Linked DNA regions of Spartinivicinus marinus. The protein of the gene in region 1 binds, or shares a complex with, the protein of each later gene. Links are inferred from orthologs where the notes say so. Each region holds a gene or a part of one and is shown in the gene's direction. Other genes may lie near its edges.

Evidence for each region.
Region 2: the proteins of secY (region 1) and secA are in contact, whole or in part, in a crystal structure (PDB 3DIN), measured with the Thermotoga maritima proteins. The link is inferred for Spartinivicinus marinus from one-to-one orthologs. Residues at the interface, in WP_004081795.1 of Thermotoga maritima: Glu108, Gly109, Glu110, Glu111, Ala236, Glu237, Arg238, Arg239, Ile240, Thr241, Ile242, Gln243, Tyr244, Ala245, Arg246, Arg247, Val248, Thr249, Gly250, Arg251, Arg252, Val253, Tyr254, Gly256, Ala257, Ser258, Thr259, Tyr260, Leu261, Pro262; in WP_004082002.1 of Thermotoga maritima: Glu261, Ala262, Arg263, Lys300, Ala301, Arg302, Thr303, Ile304, Ile305, Leu323, Tyr324, Asp325, Pro326, Val329, Ser330, Tyr333, Ile336, Lys340, Phe345, Val349, Glu363, Phe364, Tyr374, Ser375, Gly376, Gly377, Glu393, Ile395, Thr482, Ser483.

Annotation. Positions count from the first base shown.
Region 1 is NZ_JAPJZK010000001.1:1,898,743-1,910,748, reverse strand. The notes cover bases 8,649-11,552. They hold secY (preprotein translocase subunit SecY), read left to right. Parts: upstream 8,649-9,374; coding sequence 9,375-10,730; downstream 10,731-11,552. Other genes in these bases: rpsK (30S ribosomal protein S11), read left to right, coding at 11,470-11,552; rpsM (30S ribosomal protein S13), read left to right, coding at 11,057-11,413; rpmJ (50S ribosomal protein L36), read left to right, coding at 10,786-10,902; rplO (50S ribosomal protein L15), read left to right, coding at 8,940-9,374; rpmD (50S ribosomal protein L30), read left to right, coding at 8,749-8,937. Outside these bases: tuf (elongation factor Tu), read left to right, coding at 1-84; rpsJ (30S ribosomal protein S10), read left to right, coding at 252-563; rplC (50S ribosomal protein L3), read left to right, coding at 672-1,304; rplD (50S ribosomal protein L4), read left to right, coding at 1,316-1,918; rplW (50S ribosomal protein L23), read left to right, coding at 1,915-2,211; rplB (50S ribosomal protein L2), read left to right, coding at 2,226-3,050; rpsS (30S ribosomal protein S19), read left to right, coding at 3,076-3,354; rplV (50S ribosomal protein L22), read left to right, coding at 3,361-3,699; rpsC (30S ribosomal protein S3), read left to right, coding at 3,711-4,400; rplP (50S ribosomal protein L16), read left to right, coding at 4,412-4,825; rpmC (50S ribosomal protein L29), read left to right, coding at 4,825-5,016; rpsQ (30S ribosomal protein S17), read left to right, coding at 5,018-5,284; rplN (50S ribosomal protein L14), read left to right, coding at 5,334-5,702; rplX (50S ribosomal protein L24), read left to right, coding at 5,716-6,030; rplE (50S ribosomal protein L5), read left to right, coding at 6,049-6,588; rpsN (30S ribosomal protein S14), read left to right, coding at 6,598-6,903; and 6 more genes. UniProt on the Escherichia coli protein: The central subunit of the protein translocation channel SecYEG. Consists of two halves formed by TMs 1-5 and 6-10.
Region 2 is NZ_JAPJZK010000001.1:4,269,337-4,279,878, forward strand. Bases 6,581-9,890 are described here. They hold secA (preprotein translocase subunit SecA), read left to right. Parts: upstream 6,581-6,978; coding sequence 6,979-9,690; downstream 9,691-9,890. Other genes in these bases: OQE68_RS19175 (M23 family metallopeptidase), read left to right, coding at 6,581-6,809; argJ (bifunctional glutamate N-acetyltransferase/amino-acid acetyltransferase ArgJ), read left to right, coding at 9,779-9,890. Outside these bases: OQE68_RS19150 (D-alanine--D-alanine ligase), read left to right, coding at 1-640; OQE68_RS19155 (cell division protein FtsQ/DivIB), read left to right, coding at 655-1,467; cell division protein FtsA, read left to right, coding at 1,645-2,883; cell division protein FtsZ, read left to right, coding at 2,952-4,115; lpxC (UDP-3-O-acyl-N-acetylglucosamine deacetylase), read left to right, coding at 4,222-5,136; more of OQE68_RS19175, read left to right, coding at 5,877-6,580; more of argJ, read left to right, coding at 9,891-10,542. UniProt on the Escherichia coli protein: Required for protein export, interacts with the SecYEG preprotein conducting channel.

The DNA of each region.
Region 1 (12,006 bases):
GCTATGGAAGATGGCTTACGCTTCGCTATCCGTGAAGGTGGTCGTACTGTAGGTGCTGGTGTAGTAGCAAAAATTATTGAGTAAGCTAACTTAATAATTGGCTTGTAACAAAAAGAGGCCCCCTCTTCGGAGAAAGGGCCTCTTTTTGTATATTTCTTGACAGGAAAAGGTGGCGTCTATAGAATCTTGCCTCCTTTTGCTATGGCAACATTGATTGCCTAGTTAAGTTCTTTACCCGGAGTTTTGATCAAATGCAAAATCAGCAGATTCGTATCCGTTTAAAAGCGTTTGATCACCGCCTGATCGATGTGTCTACCCAGGAAATTGTAGAAACTGCAAAACGTACTGGGGCTCAGGTGCGTGGTCCAATCCCATTGCCTACCAAAAAAGAGCGGTTTACCGTACTGATTTCACCTCACGTTAATAAAGACGCCCGTGATCAGTATGAGATTCGCACTCACAAGCGCCTGCTGGAGATTGTCGAGCCAACTGATAAAACAGTTGATGCTTTGATGAAGTTAGATCTGGCTGCCGGCGTTGAGGTTCAAATCAGCCTAGCCTGATGTGATTGGGGGCGTAGACCTGAATAAGATCTACGCTTTTTGTTTGTGTAACGCTCTGAAATGGGCGGCCATAGCGGGTTATAGCCCCGTACACGAAAGAGGTAAATTATGAGTATCGGATTAGTCGGAAAAAAGTGCGGCATGACGCGCATTTTTACCGAAGACGGTGCCTCTGTACCTGTTACTGTTATTGAAGTCGATCCTAACCGGATTACCCAGGTTAAAACTGAGTCGACTGACGGTTACAATGCAATCCAAATTACCGCTGGTGCAAAAAAAGCTTCTCGCGTAAGCAAGCCTTTGGCTGGCCACTACGCTAAAGCTGACACTCCAGCTGGTCGTGGGTTGTGGGAGTTCCGTGCAGATAACGCAGAGTACAAAGTAGGTGACCAAATCAATGTCAGCCTATTTGAGGCTGGTCAAAAAGTTGATGTTACTGGACGTTCTAAAGGTAAAGGGTTTGCCGGCACAGTTAAGCGCTGGAATTTCTCTACTCAGGACGCTACTCACGGTAACTCACTGTCTCACCGTGCCCCTGGCTCAATTGGTCAGTGTCAAACCCCAGGCCGTGTTTTCAAAGGTAAGAAAATGGCAGGTCAAATGGGTAATCAGCGGGTGACAGTTCAGTCCCTTGAAGTTGTACGTGTTGATGTCGAACGCAACCTGCTGTTAATCAAAGGTGCAGTTCCTGGTGCTACAGGTTCTGATGTGGTCGTTCGTCCAGCCGTTAAGTGTGGCTAAGGGGGAGAGTTATGGATTTGAATGTAACTGGTGCCGGTACGGTCCAAGTTTCTGATCACACCTTCACCGCAGCCTTTAACGAAACTCTGGTTCACCAGGCAGTTGTCGCTTATTTGGCTGGTGCTCGTCAAGGTACTCGTGCACAGAAAACTCGCTCAGAAGTGAGTGGCGGTGGACGTAAACCATGGCGTCAAAAGGGTACTGGTCGCGCGCGTGCGGGCACTATTCGTAGCCCAATCTGGCGTTCTGGTGGAGTGACTTTTGCGGCTAAGCCACAAGATCACACACAAAAGCTGAACAAGAAAATGTACCGCGCTGCGCTGCGGAGCATCTTGTCTGAGCTGGTTCGTCAAGAGCGTTTAGTTGTTGTAGAAGACTTTTCAGTTGCTGCGCCAAAAACCAAAGAGGTGCTGAGCAAGCTAAAAGAGCTTGATGCTACTAATGCATTGATCATCACTGATGCAGTTGAAGAAAACCTGTATCTGGGTGTGCGGAACATTCCTCATGTTGATGTTTGCGATGTGAATGCTGCAAATCCAGTTAGCCTGGTTGCTCATGAAAAAGTAGTCGCAACTGTCGCTGCCTTAAGAAAGTTTGAGGAGATGTTAGGATGAACCAGGAGCGAATCTTTAAAGTACTGCTTGGTCCACACATTTCCGAGAAAGCAACACTTCAAGCTGATTTAGCTGGTCAGTATGTGTTTAGAGTTGCTACCACGGCTACCAAGCTAGAAGTTAAAAAAGCCGTAGAAAAGCTTTTTGAAGTGAAAGTCAAAGCGGTTCAAACCGTTAAGGTTAAAGGCAAAACCAAGCGTACTGCGCGTGGTATTGGCAAGCGCTCTGACTGGAAGAAAGCGTATGTTTGTCTTGAGCAAGGTCAAGAAATTGATTTTGCTGACGCTGAGTAACGGAGGAGCAAGGTATGGCAATCGTAAAATGTAAACCTACATCTCCGGGGCGTCGCTTTGTAGTTAAAGTCGTCAACCAGGACTTGCACAAAGGTGCTCCTTATGCACCTTTAGTAGAGAAGAAGTCTAAGTCAGGTGGACGTAATAACAGTGGCCGGATTACTACTCGCCATCGTGGCGGCGGTCACAAGCAACACTACCGGATTATTGATTTTCGTCGCAACAAAGATGGTATCAACGGCGTTGTAGAGCGTCTTGAGTACGATCCAAACAGAACGGCTAACATCGCTTTAGTTAAATATGCTGATGGTGAGCGTCGCTACATCATTGCGCCTAAAAACTTAAAGCAAGGCGATCAGGTTGTTTCTGGTGTTGATGCGCCGATTAAAGTAGGTAATACCCTACCACTTCGCAATATCCCTGTTGGTAGTGTAATTCACTGTATTGAAATGAAGCCTGGTAAAGGTGCTCAAATGGCGCGTAGTGCAGGTGCTTCTGCACAATTAGTTGCTCGTGAAGGTGCTTACGTTACCCTAAGACTTCGTTCAGGTGAGATGCGTAAAATTCTTGCTGAATGCCGCGCCACTTTAGGCGAAGTATCAAACAGTGAGCATAACCTACGTTCTTTAGGTAAGGCTGGTGCAAAACGCTGGCGTGGTGTTCGTCCAACAGTTCGTGGTGTTGCCATGAACCCAGTGGATCACCCACACGGTGGTGGTGAAGGTCGTACTTCTGGTGGTCGTCACCCTGTTTCTCCATGGGGTATGCCGACTAAAGGCCGTAAGACTCGTAGCAATAAGCGTACAGACAAGCTAATTGTCCGTCGCCGCGGCAAGTAATTAACCAGGTATAGAGGAAACGACAGTGCCACGTTCACTTAAAAAAGGTCCATTTATAGACCTTCACTTACTGAAGAAGGTTGAGGATGCTGTTGAGAAAAGCGATAAGCGTCCCATTAAAACTTGGTCGCGTCGCTCTATGATTCTTCCGCAAATGGTTGGTTTAACCATTGCGGTTCATAACGGGCGTCAGCATGTACCTGTCTTTGTTACTGAAGACATGGTGGGTCATAAACTCGGCGAATTTGCAGCTACACGTACTTATCGTGGTCACGCTGCAGATAAAAAAGCCAAGCGCAGATAAGGGGAGATGACAATGGAAGTAGCCGCTATTCATAAAGGCGCTAACATCTCTGCTCAAAAAGTGCGTTTGGTTGCCGACCAGATTCGCGGAAAAGCGGTAGATGAAGCACTGAATATTTTGACCTTCAGCAACAAAAAAGCTGCTGTATTAGTCAAAAAAGTGTTGGAGTCAGCTATTGCCAATGCTGAGCACAATGAAGGTGCTGATATCGACGAATTAAAGGTTTCTACTGTATTTATTGACGAAGGTAGAACCTTAAAAAGAATTCGTCCTCGTGCTAAAGGCCGTGCTGATCGCATTCTGAAGCGGTCTTGCCATATTACGGTCAAGGTTGCTGAGAAATAGGAGACGATCAGATGGGTCAGAAAGTACATCCAACCGGTATTCGCCTTGGCATCGTAAAAGACCACACTTCTGTATGGTTTGCAGAAGGGCGGGAATTCGCTGACAAGCTGATTACCGATTTACAAGTTCGTGAGTATATTCAAAAGAAACTGAAAAATGCTTCAGTTAGCCGTGTAGAAATTCAGCGCCCGGCTCAAAACGCCAAAATTACTATTCACACTGCTCGTCCTGGGATTGTGATTGGTAAAAAAGGTGAGGACGTTGAAAAACTACGTCGCGATATTTCTGCAAAAATGGGTGTGCCAGTTCACATCAATATTGAAGAAATTCGTAAGCCAGAGCTAGATGCTATGCTCGTTGCACAAAGCGTGTGTAACCAGCTAGAGCGTCGTGTCATGTTCCGTCGTGCGATGAAGCGTGCGGTACAAAATGCGATGCGCTTAGGTGCTAAGGGTATCAAAATCCAAATCAGCGGACGCTTAGGTGGTGCAGAAATCGCTCGTACTGAATGGTACCGCGAAGGACGTGTGCCTCTACACACTCTGCGTGCTGATATCGATTATGCCCACTATGAAGCCCTAACAACATACGGCATCTTGGGTGTTAAAGTTTGGATCTTCAAAGGCGAGGTGATTGGTGGTATTCGTGAAGACGAAAAGCCAGCCAAAAAGCCAGCCTCTAAGAAGAAAGCGGCTAAGTAAGGAGTACGCAAATGTTACAACCAAAGCGTACGAAGTTTCGTAAGCAAATGAAGGGCCGTAATCGCGGTCTAGCGATTCGCGGCTCTAAAGTCAGTTTCGGTGAATATGCTTTAAAATCGACTGGTCGTGGCCGAATTACTGCTCGCCAAATTGAGGCAGCACGTCGTGCAATGACTCGTCATATCAAGCGTGGCGGTAAAATCTGGATTCGTATTTTCCCAGACAAGCCAATCACCCAAAAGCCCTTGGAAGTACGTCAAGGTAAAGGTAAAGGTAGCGTTGAATACTGGGTTTGTCAGATTCAGCCAGGTCGTGTGCTCTACGAAATGGAAGGTGTTTCTGAAGAATTAGCACGCGAAGCGTTTGCGCTTGCGGCAGCTAAGCTACCTGTAGAAACAACTTTCGTGAAACGGACGGTGATGTAATGAAAGCAACTGAATTACGCGAAAAATCCGTCGAAGAGCTGAACGTGCAGCTATTAGCGCTGCTACATGACCAGTTCAACTATCGGATGCAAAAAGCGACTGGACAACTGGGGCAGACTCACTTGCTCAAACAAGTCCGCCGTGACATTGCCCGTGTTAAAACTGTGCTGAATGAAAAAGCAGGTAAGTAAGATGGCAGACACAGAAAAGAATGTGCGGACACTAAACGGTCGAGTAGTCAGTAACAAAATGGATAAAACCGTTACTGTATTGCTAGAGCGCAAGGTAAAGCACCCTATATACGGTAAGTATGTGAAACGCTCAACTAAGTTGCATGCGCATGATGAACGCAACGAATGCCAAATTGGTGATTGGGTAACCATCAAGGAAACCAGACCACTATCAAAGCACAAAACCTTTGAGTTGGTTTCTATTGATGAACGAGCTACACAAGTTTAACTGTAGTTCTTGGCCTCAAAGTAAACCTAGTTGAGGTGGGAGAAGAAAGATGATTCAGACTGAAACCGTACTTGACGTTGCTGATAACAGCGGTGCGCGTCGAGTGATGTGTATAAAGGTATTAGGCGGCTCACACCGTCGCTACGCTAGTGTTGGCGATATTATCAAAGTAACAGTTAAAGAAGCTATTCCGCGTGGCAAGGTCAAAAAAGGCCAAGTCATGAATGCGGTGGTTGTTCGTACAAGAAAAGGCGTTCGTCGTCAGGATGGATCAGTGATTCGTTTTGATGGTAATGCTGCGGTATTGCTAAACAACCAGAATCAGCCAATCGGCACCCGCATTTTCGGGCCTGTTACTCGTGAGCTGCGCTCAGAGCAGTTTATGAAAATTATTTCTTTGGCACCTGAAGTGCTATAGAGAGGGCTGGAGAATGCACAAAATTAAACGTGGTGACGAAGTCATCGTTATTACCGGCAAAGATAAAGGTAAAACGGGCAAAGTTGTAAAAGTACAACAAGATGGTCGTTTTATTATTTCAGGCATCAACATGGTTAAACGCCATGTGAAGCCTAATCCAATGCTGGGTAAGCCTGGTGGTATTGTAGAAAAAGAAGCACCTATTCAGGCTTCTAATGTTGCAATTTACAATGCTGAAACTAAAAAAGCTGATCGTGTTGGCTTTGAAGGCGCTGGTAAAGAAAAAAAGCGTATCTTCAAGTCTACCGGTAAGCCAGTTGATGCATAGGGCTAGCAGGTAACGACGATGACAAATTTGTTAGAAAAATACCGCAGTGAAATTGCCCCCAAGCTTAAAGAAGAGCTTGGGTACAGCAATATTAATGAAGTGCCAAGCATTACCAAAATCACCTTAAATATGGGTGTTGGTGAAGCAGTTGGTGATAAAAAAGTAATCCAAAATGCATTGGCAGACCTGGAAAAAATCGCTGGTCAAAAGCCAATTGTAACCCGTGCTCGTAAGTCAGTTGCTGGCTTTAAAATTCGTCAAGGCTGGCCAATCGGTGTGAAAGTAACTCTGCGCCGTGATCGGATGTATGAGTTCTTGGATCGCTTGGTATCAATGGCACTACCCCGTGTCCGCGACTTCCGTGGGTTAAACCCAAAATCGTTTGATGGTCGTGGTAATTACAGTATGGGTGTGAAAGAGCAAATTATCTTCCCAGAAATCGATTACGACAAAATCGATGTACTTCGTGGGTTGGATATTACGCTAACTACCACCGCTAAAACTGACGAAGAAGGGCACGCTTTATTAAAAGCGTTCAATTTCCCTTTTAAGAGTTAGGGTAGGGTTATGGCAAAAATCGGAATGAAACAGCGCGAATTAAAGCGCCAGAAGACAGTCCAAAAGTTCGCTGAAAAGCGCGCTAAGCTTAAAGCAATTTTAGCTGATATTAATGCATCAGAAGAAGAAAAGTGGGAAGCCCAAGTGGCTTTTCAAAAGCTTCCTCGTGATGCTAGCCCAAGCCGACTACGCAACCGTTGTCGTGTAACAGGGCGTCCTCATGGCTACTATCGTAAATTTGGCTTAAGCCGGATTAAATTACGTGAAGCAGCGATGCGTGGAGATATTCCTGGCTTAGTGAAAGCGAGCTGGTAGCTAAAATTCTGAGGAGAATTTAGAAATGAGTATGCAGGACCCGTTAGCTGATATGCTAACTCGCATCCGTAATGCCCAAATGGCAGAAAAAACTTCTGTCAGTATGCCTTCCTCTAAGGTAAAAGTGGCTGTTGCCAGTGTACTGAAAGAAGAAGGTTATATTGAAAACTATCAGGTAGAAGGCGATGCCAAGCCTGTACTGAGCATCGAGCTCAAGTACTTCCAAGGCAAGCCTGTTATCGAAGAATTGAAGCGTGTTAGCCGTCCTGGATTACGTGCTTATGCAGGTAAAGAAGAGCTGCCAAAAGTGAATGGTGGTTTAGGGATTGCTATCGTATCTACTAATAAAGGCGTCATGACCGACCGTGCAGCCCGTGCTGCTGGTGTTGGTGGTGAAATTCTCTGCACAGTATTCTAGGAGGGTTTGATATGTCTCGTATTGCAAAAAGCCCTGTTGAACTTCCTAGTGGTGTAGAAGCTAGCCTTGCTGGTGGACAAATCACTATTAAAGGTAGTAAAGGCAGTCTTTCTCTGGGCTTGGCTTCATGTGTAGAAGTTGCTCAAGAAGAGAATGTTTTAACATTTGCTGCTAAAAATGGTGCAAAACACTCTCGTGCTATGGCTGGTACCACTCGTGCTTTAGTTAGCAACATGGTAACTGGTGTAAATAGTGGTTTTGAGAAAAAACTGCAGTTGATTGGTGTTGGTTACCGGGCACAAGCTAAAGGTAAATCTATCAACCTTACCTTAGGCTTCTCTCATCCAGTTGATTACGAATTGCCGGAAGGTATTTCTGCAGAAACACCAAGCCAAACTGAAATCGTTATCAGAGGTATCGATAAGCAGTTAGTTGGCCAGGTAGCAGCAGAAATTCGTGATTTCCGTCCACCTGAGCCTTATAAAGGTAAAGGGATTCGTTACGCGGATGAACATGTTCGCCGTAAAGAAGCTAAGAAAAAGTAAGGTAGGGCACTGATATGTCTAAAAGAGATTCTCGGTTACGCCGTGCCCGCAGCACTCGCTCAAAAATTCGCGAGCTCGGTAAAACCCGTTTGTGTGTACACCGTACACCTCGTCACATTTACGCTCAGGTTATTGCAGCAGATGGCAGCCAAGTGTTAGCTAGCGCCTCAACGCTGGATAAACAATTGCGCGATGATAAAACTGGCAACGTTGAAGCGGCTAAGAAAGTAGGTGCGCTGATTGCTGAGCGTGCCAAAGCAGCTGGCGTTACAGATGTAGCGTTCGATCGCTCTGGCTTTCAATTCCATGGTCGTGTGAAAGCATTAGCTGATGCTGCACGCGAAGGTGGCTTAGAGTTCTAAAGGTACTGAACTATGGCAAATAATGATCGTAAGAGCGACGAAGGTTACATTGAAAAGTTAGTTCAAGTTAACCGTGTTGCAAAAGTTGTTAAAGGTGGTCGTATTTTTGGTTTTACTGCACTAACAGTTGTTGGTGATGGTAAAGGCAAAGTAGGTTTTGGTCGTGGTAAAGCGCGTGAAGTGCCAATTGCTATTCAAAAAGCAATGGAAGCTGCTCGTCGTAACATGATTCAAGTCGACTTGAATGGAACAACTCTCCAGTATCCAGTTAAAGCACGTCATGGTGCTTCCAAAGTGTTCATGCAGCCAGCCTCTGAAGGTACTGGTGTAATTGCCGGTGGTGCAATGCGTGCAGTTTTGGAAGTAACTGGCGTACAAAACGTATTGGCTAAGTGCTATGGCTCTACTAATCCTGTGAACGTAGTTCAAGCAACTTTTAAAGGCTTGAAAGAAATGCGTTCGCCTGAAGATGTAGCGACTAAGCGTGGCAAGTCGGTAGAAGATATTCTGGGATAAGACAATGGCAGCAGCGAAACGAATTAAAGTAACGCTTGTCCGTAGCAGTAGCGGCCGTCTTGCCAGCCATAAAGCCTGTGTATCAGGCTTAGGCTTAAAGCGCATCGGCCATACTGTTGAAGTGGAAGATACCCCTTCAGTACGCGGCATGATTAATAAAGTATCCTATCTGGTTAAAGTGGAAGGAGAATAACCATGCGTTTGAATTCTCTTGGTTCTGCTCCGGGTAGCCGTCCAGCAGGTAAACGTGTTGGACGCGGGATTGGTAGCGGCTTGGGTAAAACCGGTGGTCGCGGTCACAAAGGTCAGAAGTCTCGCTCAGGTGGATCTGTTAAGCCAGGATTTGAAGGCGGTCAGCAGCCATTACAGCGTCGTCTACCTAAGTATGGCTTTACCTCTCGTCTGGCTCGGATTACTGCAGAGATTCGCTTAAATGAATTAGCTAAGGTCAATAGTGAAATTATTGATTTACAAGCACTTCGTGAGGCGAATATTATCAATGCCAGCATTCAACGTGCTAAAGTCATTCTTTCAGGCGAGCTATCTAAGGCTATTACCTTAAAAGGTATTACTGCCACTAAAGGCGCTCGTGCTGCAATTGAAGCTGCTGGTGGTAAAGTCGAGGACTAAATGGCTAAGAAAGGATCATTACCCGTAGGTAATCAAAGTGGGCTGACCGAGCTTTGGTCTCGGCTTCGCTTTGTGTTTTTGGCGATTATCGTTTATCGCATCGGTGCACATATTCCAGTTCCTGGAATAAATCCTGACGCGCTGGCGAATTTATTCGACCAAAATCAGGGAACCATCCTTGGCCTTTTTAATATGTTTTCGGGTGGTGCTCTAGAGCGGATGTCCGTATTGGCTCTAGGCATCATGCCGTATATTTCAGCTTCCATCATAATGCAGTTGATGACTGTTGTTAGTCCTCAGCTTGAGCAGTTGAAAAAAGAAGGCGAAGCCGGCCGACGTAAAATAAGTCAGTATACGCGCTATGGCACTGTATTATTGGCTTTAGTACAAGGCTTTGGTATTACCGTTAGCTTAGCTAATCAAGGTATCGCCTATGATACTGGTCCCAGCTTTTATTTTGTTGCTGTTACTACCTTCGTTACTGGTGCTGTTTTTCTAATGTGGTTAGGAGAGCAGGTAACAGAACGAGGAATTGGTAATGGTATTTCTATCTTAATATTTGCGGGGATAGTAGCTGGATTACCGAGTGCAATAGGGCAGTTGTTTGAGTCTTCTAGTGAGCGAGACGCAAGAGCTGTATTAAAGATTTTAGCAGTCGCAATTATTGCTATTTCTGTTATTGCATTTGTGGTGTTTATTGAGCGTGGTCAACGTAGAATTACGGTGAATTACGCAAAACGCCAGCAAGGTAGAAAAGTATTTGCTGCACAATCAAGTCATTTACCCTTGAAAGTAAACATGGCAGGGGTAATACCTGCTATCTTTGCTAGCAGTATATTGCTTTTCCCAGCATCAATTGCTCAATGGTTTGGTACTCCAGGCCAGCAAGGTGAAGAAAGCTGGGCGTTTAGTTGGCTAAATGATTTTGCGCAAGCAATTGGCCCTGGCCAGCCGCTGAATTTAATTTTATTTGCAGCGGGGATCATCTTCTTCTGTTTCTTCTATACGGCTCTTGTTTTCAATCCAAAAGAAGTGGCAGATAATTTGAAAAAATCAGGTGCTTATATTCCAGGTATTCGTCCTGGAGAACATTCAGCCAAGTATATTGATGGCGTGCTCACACGTTTGACTATGGTTGGTGCGATTTATATGGCGGCGGTTTGTTTACTGCCTCAATTTTTAAATGTTGCGTGGAATATCCCCTTCTATTTAGGTGGTACTTCACTCTTGATCGTAGTTGTGGTGGTGATGGATTTCATGTCACAAGTACAGTCACATTTAATGTCACACCAATACGAGTCATTGATGAAAAAATCTAATCTTAAGGGCTATGGTAGTGGAGGCTTAATTCGCTAACTAGCGAATTAATTATTCACAAACATTTACCCTGAGGGTTGATTTGGAGACAGTTATGAAAGTAAGAGCTTCTGTAAAGAAAATCTGTCGTAACTGTAAAGTCATTCGCCGAAATGGCTCTGTGCGAGTGATTTGCAGTGCCGAACCACGCCATAAACAGCGTCAAGGCTAAGGATACAGTTTTACTGATAATTACCGCCTGGCTAGCCAGTCTAGTCAGGCGGTTGATTTATTGATCAGTAATCAGTATGCTATTGCGCCTTCCGCTAATGGTGTAATTTAAGGTTGAGCATATTAAGTGCTCGTTCGAGGATGGAGTTAATTGAATGGCCCGTATAGCTGGCGTCAATATTCCAGATAACAAACATGCTGTTATCTCCCTCACCTATATTTTTGGTGTAGGAAAACCAACCGCTCAGAAAATCTGTGCAGCAACTGGTATTAATCCAGAGGCAAAAGTTAAAGATTTATCTGAAGAGCAGGTTGATCAGCTGCGTAGTGAAGTTGCCAAATATACAACAGAAGGTGACTTACGCCGTGCGGTTAGCATGAATATTAAGCGTTTGATGGATTTGGGTTGCTACCGTGGTTTACGCCACCGTCGTAGTTTACCTGTACGTGGACAGCGTTCTAAAACTAACGCTCGTACCCGTAAAGGTCCACGCAAGCCAATTCGTAAATAATCGCTGCAAACAGAATTTTTAATCTGTAGCAGTCGCAATTACAGGAAAGTTCTAATATGGCAAAGCCAGGTACTCGTTCACGTAAAAAAGTGAAAAAGACCGTGGTGGATGGCATTGCTCACATCCATGCGTCTTTTAACAATACAATCGTGACAATTACCGATCGTCAGGGCAATGCATTAGCTTGGGCAACTGCGGGTGGCTCCGGCTTCCGTGGTTCTCGTAAAAGCACACCTTTTGCTGCTCAGGTTGCAGCAGAAAGAGCTGGTAATGCAGCCTCTGAATACGGTCTGAAGAATTTAGATGTGTGTGTCAAAGGCCCAGGACCAGGACGTGAGTCTGCCGTTCGTGCATTAAATGCATGTGGCTATAAGATTACTAACATCGTAGACGTGACACCGATTCCACACAACGGTTGTCGTCCACCTAAGAAACGTCGTGTTTAATGGGGAGACAGTAAATGGCTAGATATTTAGGTCCAAAGTGTAAGCTGTCTCGTCGTGAAGGTACCGACTTATTTCTGAAAAGTGGCGTACGTCCTCACGACTCAAAGTGCAGAGCTGAATCAGCTCCTGGTCAACATGGTCAGCGTC
Region 2 (10,542 bases), 2.4 Mb from region 1 along the record:
GGCTTCAGCATTTGCGATGGATAAATATCGGTCGAAATTACTTTGGCAGGGATTAGGCTTACCAACACCTGTGTTTCAACTGTTTCAAAAAAGCCAGCAAACAACTGAGTTATCACCTAAGGTTGCTTTTCCTTGTGTCCTAAAGCCTGCTAAAGAAGGCTCCAGTATTGGAATTACTAAAGTGAATACTGCTGAAGACTTTCCAGCTGCTTTAGCCACTGCGCTGCAGTTTGATGATGATGTTTTAGCGGAGCCCTGGATAACCGGTGCTGAATTTACGGTTGCCATTTTAAATGAGCGGGCACTGCCACCTATTGAGTTAAAAACTGATCGAACATTTTATGACTATGAAGCCAAATATATTGCCAACGATACGCAATATATTTGTCCCTGTAATTTATCATCTAGAAAGCAACATGAACTGAAAAAACTGGCATTAGAGGCTTTTGAAAGTTTAGGGTGTAAAGGGTGGGGGCGTGTAGATGTTATGCAAGATCAGGCAGGTGATTTTTGGGTTTTAGAAGTAAACACTGTACCAGGTATGACTGATCATAGTTTGGTGCCAATGGCTGCTAAAGAGGATGGCTATAGTTTTTCGAAATTAGTGTTAGAAATCCTGGCTACAGCGCAAGCGCAATAGATTCATAGGCAATAATGATGTACCCTGTGCGGTTACGCGACAATAACGGTATAAATCGTAAACAAGCAAAACGTCGAGGAGCAAGTAAAAAAAAGCAAACGCAAAAAAAGTCAATAAAATGGAGCAGGTTGCTTGGGAGCTTTCTAAAATTATCTTTAGTGGCGTGTTTTATTGGTTTAGGTGTCTGGTGTTGGCCAAAACTGACTGATTATTTTAACCAGCCAGTAAAACGGGTACAGGTTGAAGGTCAGTTTGCTGCATTACAAAAGGCAAGTGTACAACAACTAGTAGAGCCCTACCTAAGTAGTCGTTTTTTTAATATTGACTTAATTGGTTTGCAAACAGATTTAGAGAAAATACCTTGGATTGAGACTGTGGCTTTACGACGAGTGTGGCCAGATCAAATTCAGGTAAAAATAGTTGAACATATAGCAGTTGCACGCTGGAATGATGATGAGCTGTTAAGTAACAAAGGAAACCGGTTTAAGCCTGAAAAGTTGACAGGGTTAAAAAGCTTACCAAAGTTAACAGGGCCTGTCGGAACAGAACAGCAGGTTATGGCTCAATATCATAAAATAGCGCAACTTATTCGGCCATTAGGGATGTCAATTAAACAGCTAAATGTCAGCTCAAGAGGGGCCCTGGTATTTGTAACGGATCATTTTCGTGTGTTGGTTGGCAGGGATGATGTGGTTAAGAAAATACAGCGATTTGTTAAAGTTTACAAAGCGCAGCTAGTAGGAAAAAAGGAGCTGATTAAATCAGTTGATGTACGTTATAGCAGCGGCGTAGCAGTGATGTGGAAAACTAGTGAGTTAAAAAGCTAATGCTATTACAGGCAACCAGTGATTTGAAAAGCAGTAATCTGGAATGCTGCTGCAAGGAAAAGAGTTGCAAGGGTATAAACAAGTATGGGGTGTAAATTTTATATACCAATCGCGTATAGATAAGACGGCGCAAAGGTATTACTTCACTTGAAGTGTAATGGGTAGGAAGGTTTTCGAATGGCAACGTCTCAAGACGGAAAAATGATAGTCGGTCTAGACATTGGTACATCTAAAGTGGTCGCTATAGTAGGTGAAGTGGCTGATGATGGTACGTTGAAAGTGGTCGGCATTGGTGCTCATCCATCTCGTGGGCTGAAAAAAGGCGTTGTTGTAAATATCGAGTCTACTGTTCAGTCCATTCAGCGAGCGATAGAAGAAGCTGAATTAATGGCTGGCTGTCAGATTCACTCGGTATATGCAGGTATCGCTGGTAGTCACATTAGTAGTTTGAATTCCCATGGTATTGTGGCCATTCGAGATCGAGAAGTATCCCCAGCTGATGTCGATCGGGTTATTGATGCGGCTCAGGCGGTTGCTATTCCTGCGGATCAGAAAATTCTACATATCTTGCCTCAAGAATATGTAGTGGATACCCAGGAAGGTGTTAAAGAACCTCTGGGAATGTCAGGCGTTCGGCTGGAAGCAAAAGTTCATCTGGTTACCTGCGCAGTGAATGCAGCACAAAATATTGAAAAATGTGTCAAGCGCTGCAATTTAGAGGTAGAAGATATTATTTTGGAACAGCTGGCTTCTAGTTACTCAGTGCTAACTGAAGATGAAAAAGAGCTAGGGGTTTGTCTGGTAGATATTGGTGGAGGAACCACAGATATTGCCGTATTTACTAGTGGCTCGATTCGGCATACTGAAGTAATCCCTATTGCTGGTGACCAAGTAACGAATGACATCGCGATGGCGCTTCGCACGCCTACTCAGCATGCGGAAGAAATTAAAATTAAATACGCTTGTGCACTTACTCAGTTAGCAAGGGCAGAAGAGTTAATAAAAGTACCTAGTGTGGGTGACCGCCCACCACGGGATTTATCAAGACAAGCACTGGCAGAAGTGGTTGAGCCCCGTTACGAAGAATTATTTACCCTAGTGCAAGGGGCGCTTAGACGTAGTGGTTTTGAAGAGCTGATTCCTGCTGGCATCGTTTTGACTGGCGGTACTGCCAAAATGGAGGGTGTTGTGGAGTTGGCTGAAGAAATTTTTCATATGCCCGTTAGGTTAGGCATGCCTACGGATATTAAAGGACTTTCTGATGTGGTAAAAAATCCTATCTTCTCGACAGGTGTCGGGTTGTTACATTATGGGTTACAGCATCAAAAAGAAGGTAGTGTTGCCATGCCTGTAAGATCTGCCGCTAAAGTAAATATCTTTAGCCGGATGAAACATTGGTTTCAAGGAAACTTTTAACAGGAGTAACGATAAATAATACAAATTAAATTGAATAGTAGTAGATAGTTGAGAGAAAGGAGAGGGTTATGTTTGAGTTGGTTGATAATGTGCCGCAAAACGCGGTCATTAAAGTTGTCGGTGTGGGCGGCGGAGGTGGCAATGCTGTCAACCACATGTTAAATAAGCACGTCGATGGTGTTGATTTTATCTGTGCGAATACAGATGCACAAGCGTTAAAAAACTTGGCGGCAAAAACGGTTCTGCAATTAGGAACTGGTGTGACTAAAGGATTGGGTGCAGGCGCTAATCCTGACGTTGGCCGTGAAGCGGCACTTGAAGATCGCGAGCGCATTGAAGAAGTGCTAAATGGCGCTGATATGGTATTTATCACAGCCGGTATGGGTGGTGGTACAGGTACAGGTGCAGCTCCAGTTGTTGCGCAAGTTGCTAAAGAAATGGGTATTTTAACCGTGGCAGTCGTCACTAGGCCATTCCCTTTTGAAGGACGTAAGCGGATGATTGTGGCTGATGAAGGGATCAAAGAATTAGCAGAAAATGTTGATTCTTTAATCACAATCCCTAATGAAAAATTGCTACCTGTGTTAGGAAAAGATGCCAGTTTATTATCAGCATTTAGTGCGGCAAATGATGTATTACTTGGTGCAGTGCAAGGTATTGCTGATCTAATTATTCGTCCGGGAATGATTAACGTTGATTTTGCAGATGTACGCACAGTAATGTCTGAAATGGGCATGGCAATGATGGGAACAGGTTCTGCGACAGGTTCTAATCGAGCAGTAGAAGCAGCTGAAGTGGCAATTCGCAGCCCACTTTTAGAGGATGTAAATTTACACGGCGCTCGTGGAATACTGGTTAATATTACAGCAGGATTAGATCTTTCTTTGGGCGAGTTCTCAGAAGTGGGTAATACTGTAGAGCAGTTTGCTTCAGAAAATGCTACCGTAGTGGTTGGCACCGTAATTGACCCTGATATGTCTGATGAGTTACGAGTCACCGTGGTAGCAACAGGGTTAGGGGCGAATGATGCAGCAGATGCACCTGTTAAAGTAGTCGATAATACCAAAAGCGATGGTACTTTAGACTACAATAAATTAGATCGCCCTACAGTCATGAGAAAACAAGCTGCCGCCGGAACAGGCAACCAAGTTGTCCAGCCGGAACGGACTCGTAGTACAGACAATATGGATTACTTGGATATACCTGCATTTTTAAGAAGGCAAGCTGACTAGGGTATTAAAAAAGTTCACTTACCATTTGTGTAATGTGCAGCTTTTGATACAATCGCCGGTCAATTGTTTGCCTTCTGGCAGGATTTGATCAAGACGGCGTACATATATGATTAGACAAAGAACTTTAAAAAACATTATCCGTGCTACGGGAGTAGGTCTACATTCGGGAGAAAAAGTCTACTTGACATTGAAGCCAGCTCCTGTAGATACGGGAATCGTTTTTTGTCGGACAGACTTAGATCCGGTTGTAGAAATACCCGCAAAAGCAAGCTTTGTTGGTGACACTACTTTATGTACATCATTAATGAATAATGATGGCATTAGAGTAGACACTGTTGAGCATTTGCTTTCAGCAATGGCAGGCCTCGGCATTGACAATGCCTATGTAGAAGTAAGCTCCCATGAAGTACCTATCATGGATGGCAGTGCAGGGCCTTTTGTTTTCTTAATTCAATCTGCAGGGATTGAAGAGCAAAACACAGCAAAGAAGTTTATTCGAATTAAAAAAGAGGTTACCTATAAAGAGGGTGACAAGGTAGCAACCTTCTTACCTTTTGATGGCTTTAAAGTGACCTTTACGATTGATTTTGACCACCCTGTCTTTAAAGGCAATATCCAAACAGCTTCTGTTGATTTTTCCAGCACCTCCTTCGTGAAAGAAGTCAGTCGCGCAAGAACTTTTGGTTTTATGCGAGATATTGAATATCTCCGGTCTAAAAACTTAGCGCTTGGTGGTAGTGTTGACAATGCCATAGTTGTTGATGACTATCGGATACTGAATGAAGATGGTTTGCGTTATGATGACGAGTTTGTCAGACATAAAATGCTTGATGCCATTGGTGATTTGTACTTACTAGGTAATAGCTTAATTGGTGAGTACCGTGCGGTTAAATCTGGGCATGCTTTAAATAATAAAGTATTACGTGCCTTAATTGCACAAGAAGATGCGTGGGAAGTAGTTACATTTGAAGATCCTGCTGAAGCTCCTATCTCATACATGCGGCCAGTAGCTGCAGTATAAATCTTATTAGGTAAATAATGGGCTTGTTGCTTTCACACATTAAAAATGTGTACTTGAAGGCTATAGAGCAGGAAATCGCCCGTTGATATGCAGTAGACAACACAGGTAGATATGTACTGTACTGATATAAATTTATATATTGGAAGTACTAATCTATTTGTATGTTGTTGACTAAGATAGGCAAGATTATTGTATTATAAAAGCTATGTAAGGGTAAATACTTATTGTATTATAAGCATGTGAATATTTTGCTACATAGGATTACAAAATAGGGTTACGAAAGTCTGAGTTAAATAAATCATGCTTTTGGCATAGTATTAAGTATATAAGTGGTATTTAGAGCAGCTTAATTCTTGCCCAAGACTTAATAATGCTAAAAAGATAAAATAGCTGATGGTTAAAACTAGAATAACCATGAGTGAGTAAAGCGGCAAATATTTGCCAGTTCGTGTGCAAGACTACGCTCTATTGAAGGCTGATAAAGCCTAAAACTGTTAGTCTTGTCATACGGCTAACATACATATAGATGTAACTTTGGGGGTTAAAGACTGCAAGTAATAGACAGTTGATGCTGCTTTAAATAAATAGCTATGATTGCTTGTAGCGAATTCAACTTATTGATGTACTTGTCTTGTAGTCAGGCGGTAAGAGCTTGAGTAGTTCTGTCTCTTAAGTGAATTATTGTCTAAGGTGGCTTTTGCTAGAGGTACGCAATCCCCGTGAAATAAAAGTGCAAGTGAATGAATATTATTATTGTCCGACGAAAGCTAGATAGATCGCGAACATTTCATATTGGCCCCTTTGGCCTTACATTTCTTGTGCTTGCTCTACTCATCGCTCTTATTAGTCTCTCTATCTGGGGTACCTATACCTACCTGACCCCTCTTTCAGCCAAATCCCTTAGTAATCAAACTACCCAACATTGGCAAGGAGAAATAACCAGCCAACGACGTGAACTTAGTGCGCTTAAGGATCAAGCTACTGCAGAGCTGGATGCATTAGCATTACGAGTATCTGAGTTACAAAGTCGACTCGTCAGGTTAGATGCATTGGGTGAGCGTCTTACTCAAATTGCTGACCTTGATAATGGTGAATTTGATTTTAGTGAGCCTCCTGGATTAGGTGGCCCTGAGTCCAATGATATCGATGAAACATTTAAGCCCCCTCAATTTATTGATCTGATAGATCAGCTGATCAAACAAATCGACAACCGAGAAGCACAATTAGAGCTATTAGGTGATTTAATTACTTCGCGAAAAATAAAGAGCGATGTGTTAATAGCAGGTAGCCCGATTAGGAAAGGCTGGCTATCTTCTCGATTTGGTCGGCGAACAGATCCCATCAATGGGCGTTATGCCTGGCACAAAGGTATTGATTTTGCTGGTAAATATGGGTCCGGCATTTTTTCTGTAGGGTCTGGAGTAATCACTTGGGCTGGCTCGCGGGGTGGCTATGGTAATATGGTTGAAGTGAACCATGGCAATGGTTTTGTTACCCGTTATGCTCATAACAGTAAAGTCTTAGTTAAAGTAGGTGACTTAGTTAAAAAAGGGCAAAGAATTGCTTTAATGGGCAGCAGTGGGCGAGCAACAGGTCCACATGTTCATTTTGAAGTGTATAAAGACGGAAAAGCTGTTAACCCCGCCAGATACATTTCCCGTGCAAATGGATAAACCAATAAGCACTTTGAGTAGTTTCTCTTAAAAGCTGTGGTAATGCTTTCTTGTCTAAAGTAAATAGCGTTACAATCCAGCTACTTTTTCTAAGTTTATTTTATAAAATCAGCCGAGCATTTGAGATGCTGCCTGGTATTAATCTTGTGGATACAATAAGTAAACGATTATGTTAGCGCCTTTAGTTCGAAAAGTCTTTGGTAGTAAAAATGACCGCCAGTTACGCCGGATGCGTAAAGTAGTGAAAGCAGTGAATGCTCTAGAGGAGTCATTGAGTAAACTGTCAGATGAGCAATTAAAGGCTAAAACTGATGAGTTTCGTGGTCGAGTCAAAAAAGGTGAGAGTTTAGACAGCTTATTACCCGAAGCTTTTGCTGTCGTGCGTGAAGCTGGTAAGCGCGTGATGGGAATGCGCCATTTCGATGTTCAATTAATCGGTGGTATGACACTTCACGAAGGTCGTATAGCTGAAATGCGCACGGGTGAGGGTAAAACATTAGTAGCAACCTTGCCAGCCTATCTTAATGGCTTGTCTGGCAAGGGTGTCCATGTTGTAACGGTTAACGATTACTTAGCTAGTCGTGATGCAAACTGGATGCGTCCATTATATGAATTTCTTGGTTTAACGGTTGGTGTGGTGACATCAGGCCAAGATCCAGAATCAAAAAAAGCAGCTTATCAGTCGGATATTACTTACGGAACGAATAACGAATTTGGCTTTGACTATTTGCGGGATAATATGGCATTTAGCCTGGAAGATAAATCCCAGCGCCCACTTAACTATGCCATCGTGGATGAAGTAGACTCAATTCTGATTGATGAAGCCAGAACCCCTTTGATTATTTCTGGTGCTGCTGAAGACAGCTCTGAGCTTTATACTGTTATAAATAAACTTATTCCTAAACTACAAAAGCAGGAAGAGGCTGTTGAAGGTCACTTTACTTTAGATGAGAAAACTCGACAGGTTGAGCTAAATGAGGATGGTCATCAGTTTATAGAAGAGCTGCTGGCTGAAAAGGGAATGTTGGGTGAAGGTGAAAGCCTCTATGCACCGAACAATCTAAATCTGCTCCACCATGTTTATGCTGCCTTAAAAGCCCACCAAATCTTTCATAAAAATATTGACTACATTATTCAAAATGGTCAGGTGCTGTTAGTTGACGAGCATACTGGCCGGACCATGCCTGGTAGGAGGCTTTCTGAAGGCCTACACCAAGCTTTAGAGGCAAAAGAAGGTCTGCAAATTCAAAGCGAAAGCCAGACCCTGGCATCAACCACTTTCCAAAACTACTTCCGCTTGTATGAAAAATTGTCAGGCATGACAGGGACTGCAGATACCGAGGCAGTTGAGCTAAGACAAATTTATGGTTTAGACGTTATTGTCATTCCTACCCATAAGCCAATGGTAAGAAAAGACTATAATGACCTAGTTTATCTCAGTATCGAAGAAAAATATGACGCGGTAATTGAAGACATTAAAGAAAATGTGGCCAAGCATCGCCCTATCTTGGTAGGTACGGCTTCTATTGAATCTTCTGAGCGCGTTTCTAGTGCATTAAAGAAAGCGGGAATTGAACACCAAGTATTAAATGCAAAATTCCATGAAAAAGAAGCAGAAATTATTGCTCAAGCAGGTAAGCCAGGAGCTGTAACCATTGCTACCAATATGGCAGGCCGTGGTACAGATATTATGTTGGGAGGTAACTGGGAAGCTGAAGTTGCTAAGCTAGAGAACCCAACAGAAGAGCAAATTAATAGTATTAAAGCAGATTGGCAAGAACGGCATCAACAGGTATTAGATGCTGGAGGCCTACATATTATTGGTACTGAGCGTCATGAATCACGCCGCATTGATAACCAGCTAAGGGGGCGTTCAGGTCGCCAGGGTGACCCAGGTTCTAGTCGTTTCTATTTGTCTCTTGAAGATAGCTTAATGCGTATTTTTGCCTCCGATGGTATCCGCAATTTGATGCAGCGGCTTGGCATGGAAAAAGGTGAGGCCATTGAGCATCGGATGGTGACCAATGCTATTGAAAAAGCGCAGCGTAAAGTAGAAGGCCGCAACTACGATATTCGTAAAGCCTTATTAGAATATGATGATGTTGCTAATGAGCAGCGTAAGTACATCTATAGTTTCCGTAATAAGGTAATGAGTGAGGATGACCTATCTGAAATGGTGACAGAGTTCCGAGAAGACGTCTTGGAGCAAGCGATTAACCAGTTTATTCCTCCTCAAAGTCTGCAGGAAATGTGGGATGTAAATGGTTTAGAGGAGCATTTATCCTCAGAGTTTGCTATTAACTTGTCTATTCAACAGTGGCTGGATGAAGATGACAAGCTCTATGAAGAGCCCCTAAGAGAAAAAATTAAACAGCACTTGTTGGATGATTATCAGTCTAAGGAAGAATTAGCTGGTGCTGCTGTTCTTCGTATGTTCGAAAAACAAATGCTGCTAAGAGTGTTAGATGATAAGTGGAAAGAGCATCTGGCAACTATGGACTACCTGCGCCAGGGTATTCACTTACGTGGTTATGCTCAGAAAAACCCTAAACAAGAGTATAAGCGCGAGTCGTTTGAGCTATTTCAACAGCTGCTGGAAGACATCAAACATGAAACCATTAAAATTCTTTCTCATGTGCAAGTCAAGCAAGATGATAATACAGAAGAAGTAGAGCGTCAGCGTAGAGCAGCTTTAGCTCAGCAAATGGAATTTCAGCATGCTGAGGCAGCAAGTATGGCTGGTGAGCCAACTTCGGAAGAAGGTGATGAGCACGCTGCTAATACACCATTTATTCGTCAGGAACGAAAAGTAGGGCGTAATGAGCCTTGCCCTTGCGGTTCAGGAAAAAAATATAAGCAGTGTCATGGTAAGATTGTATAAAATATACCTAACACAATAAGATAGCTGTTTAATAGAAGTAATTAAAAAAGGCGACGCTAGTCGCCTTTTTTATGAGGTAATAAGAAATATGGCGGTCGGCTTAGAGTCTATAAAGCAACTGTTGCCTGTTCCAGGCGTTAATTTATCAGCGGTTTCTGCTGGTATCAAAAAAAATCAACGAACAGATTTAGCATTATTGCAGTTTAAGACTGGCAGTACTGTAGCAGGCGTTTTTACCCAAAACCGTTTTTGTGCTGCCCCTGTTCAAGTGGCTAAGCAACATTTGTCGCAGCAGCCTTTAGCATTATTAATAAATGCGGGTAATGCTAATGCAGGGACAGGTCAGCAGGGTTTGGAAGATGCTTACTATAGTTGTGGTATGACCGCGGAACAGTTAGGTCTGACTCAGCAACAAGTGTTACCTTTTTCAACAGGAGTTATTGGAGAGCTATTTCCTATCCAAAAAATAGTCGATTCACTACCTCAACTGGTAAGCAAATTAAGTGATCAGACCTGGAATCAGGTGGCAGAAGCTATTATGACTACTGATACCCAGGCAAAAGGTGTTTCTAAGCAATTTAGCTGGAAGGGTAATACCTATACTATTACTGGTATTGCAAAAGGGGCTGGGATGATAAAGCCCAATATGGCAACAATGCTGGCTTTTATAGCAACAGATCTAGCAATTGATCAGGCTTTACTTCAAAAACTCACTGGAGATGTAGCGAATCTGTCGTTTAATCGTATTACCATTGATGGTGATACGTCCACGAATGATGCTTTTATAGTAGCAGCTACAGGTGCAGCTAATAATGAGCTCATAGTAGATACCAATGATCAGTTATTTCAATT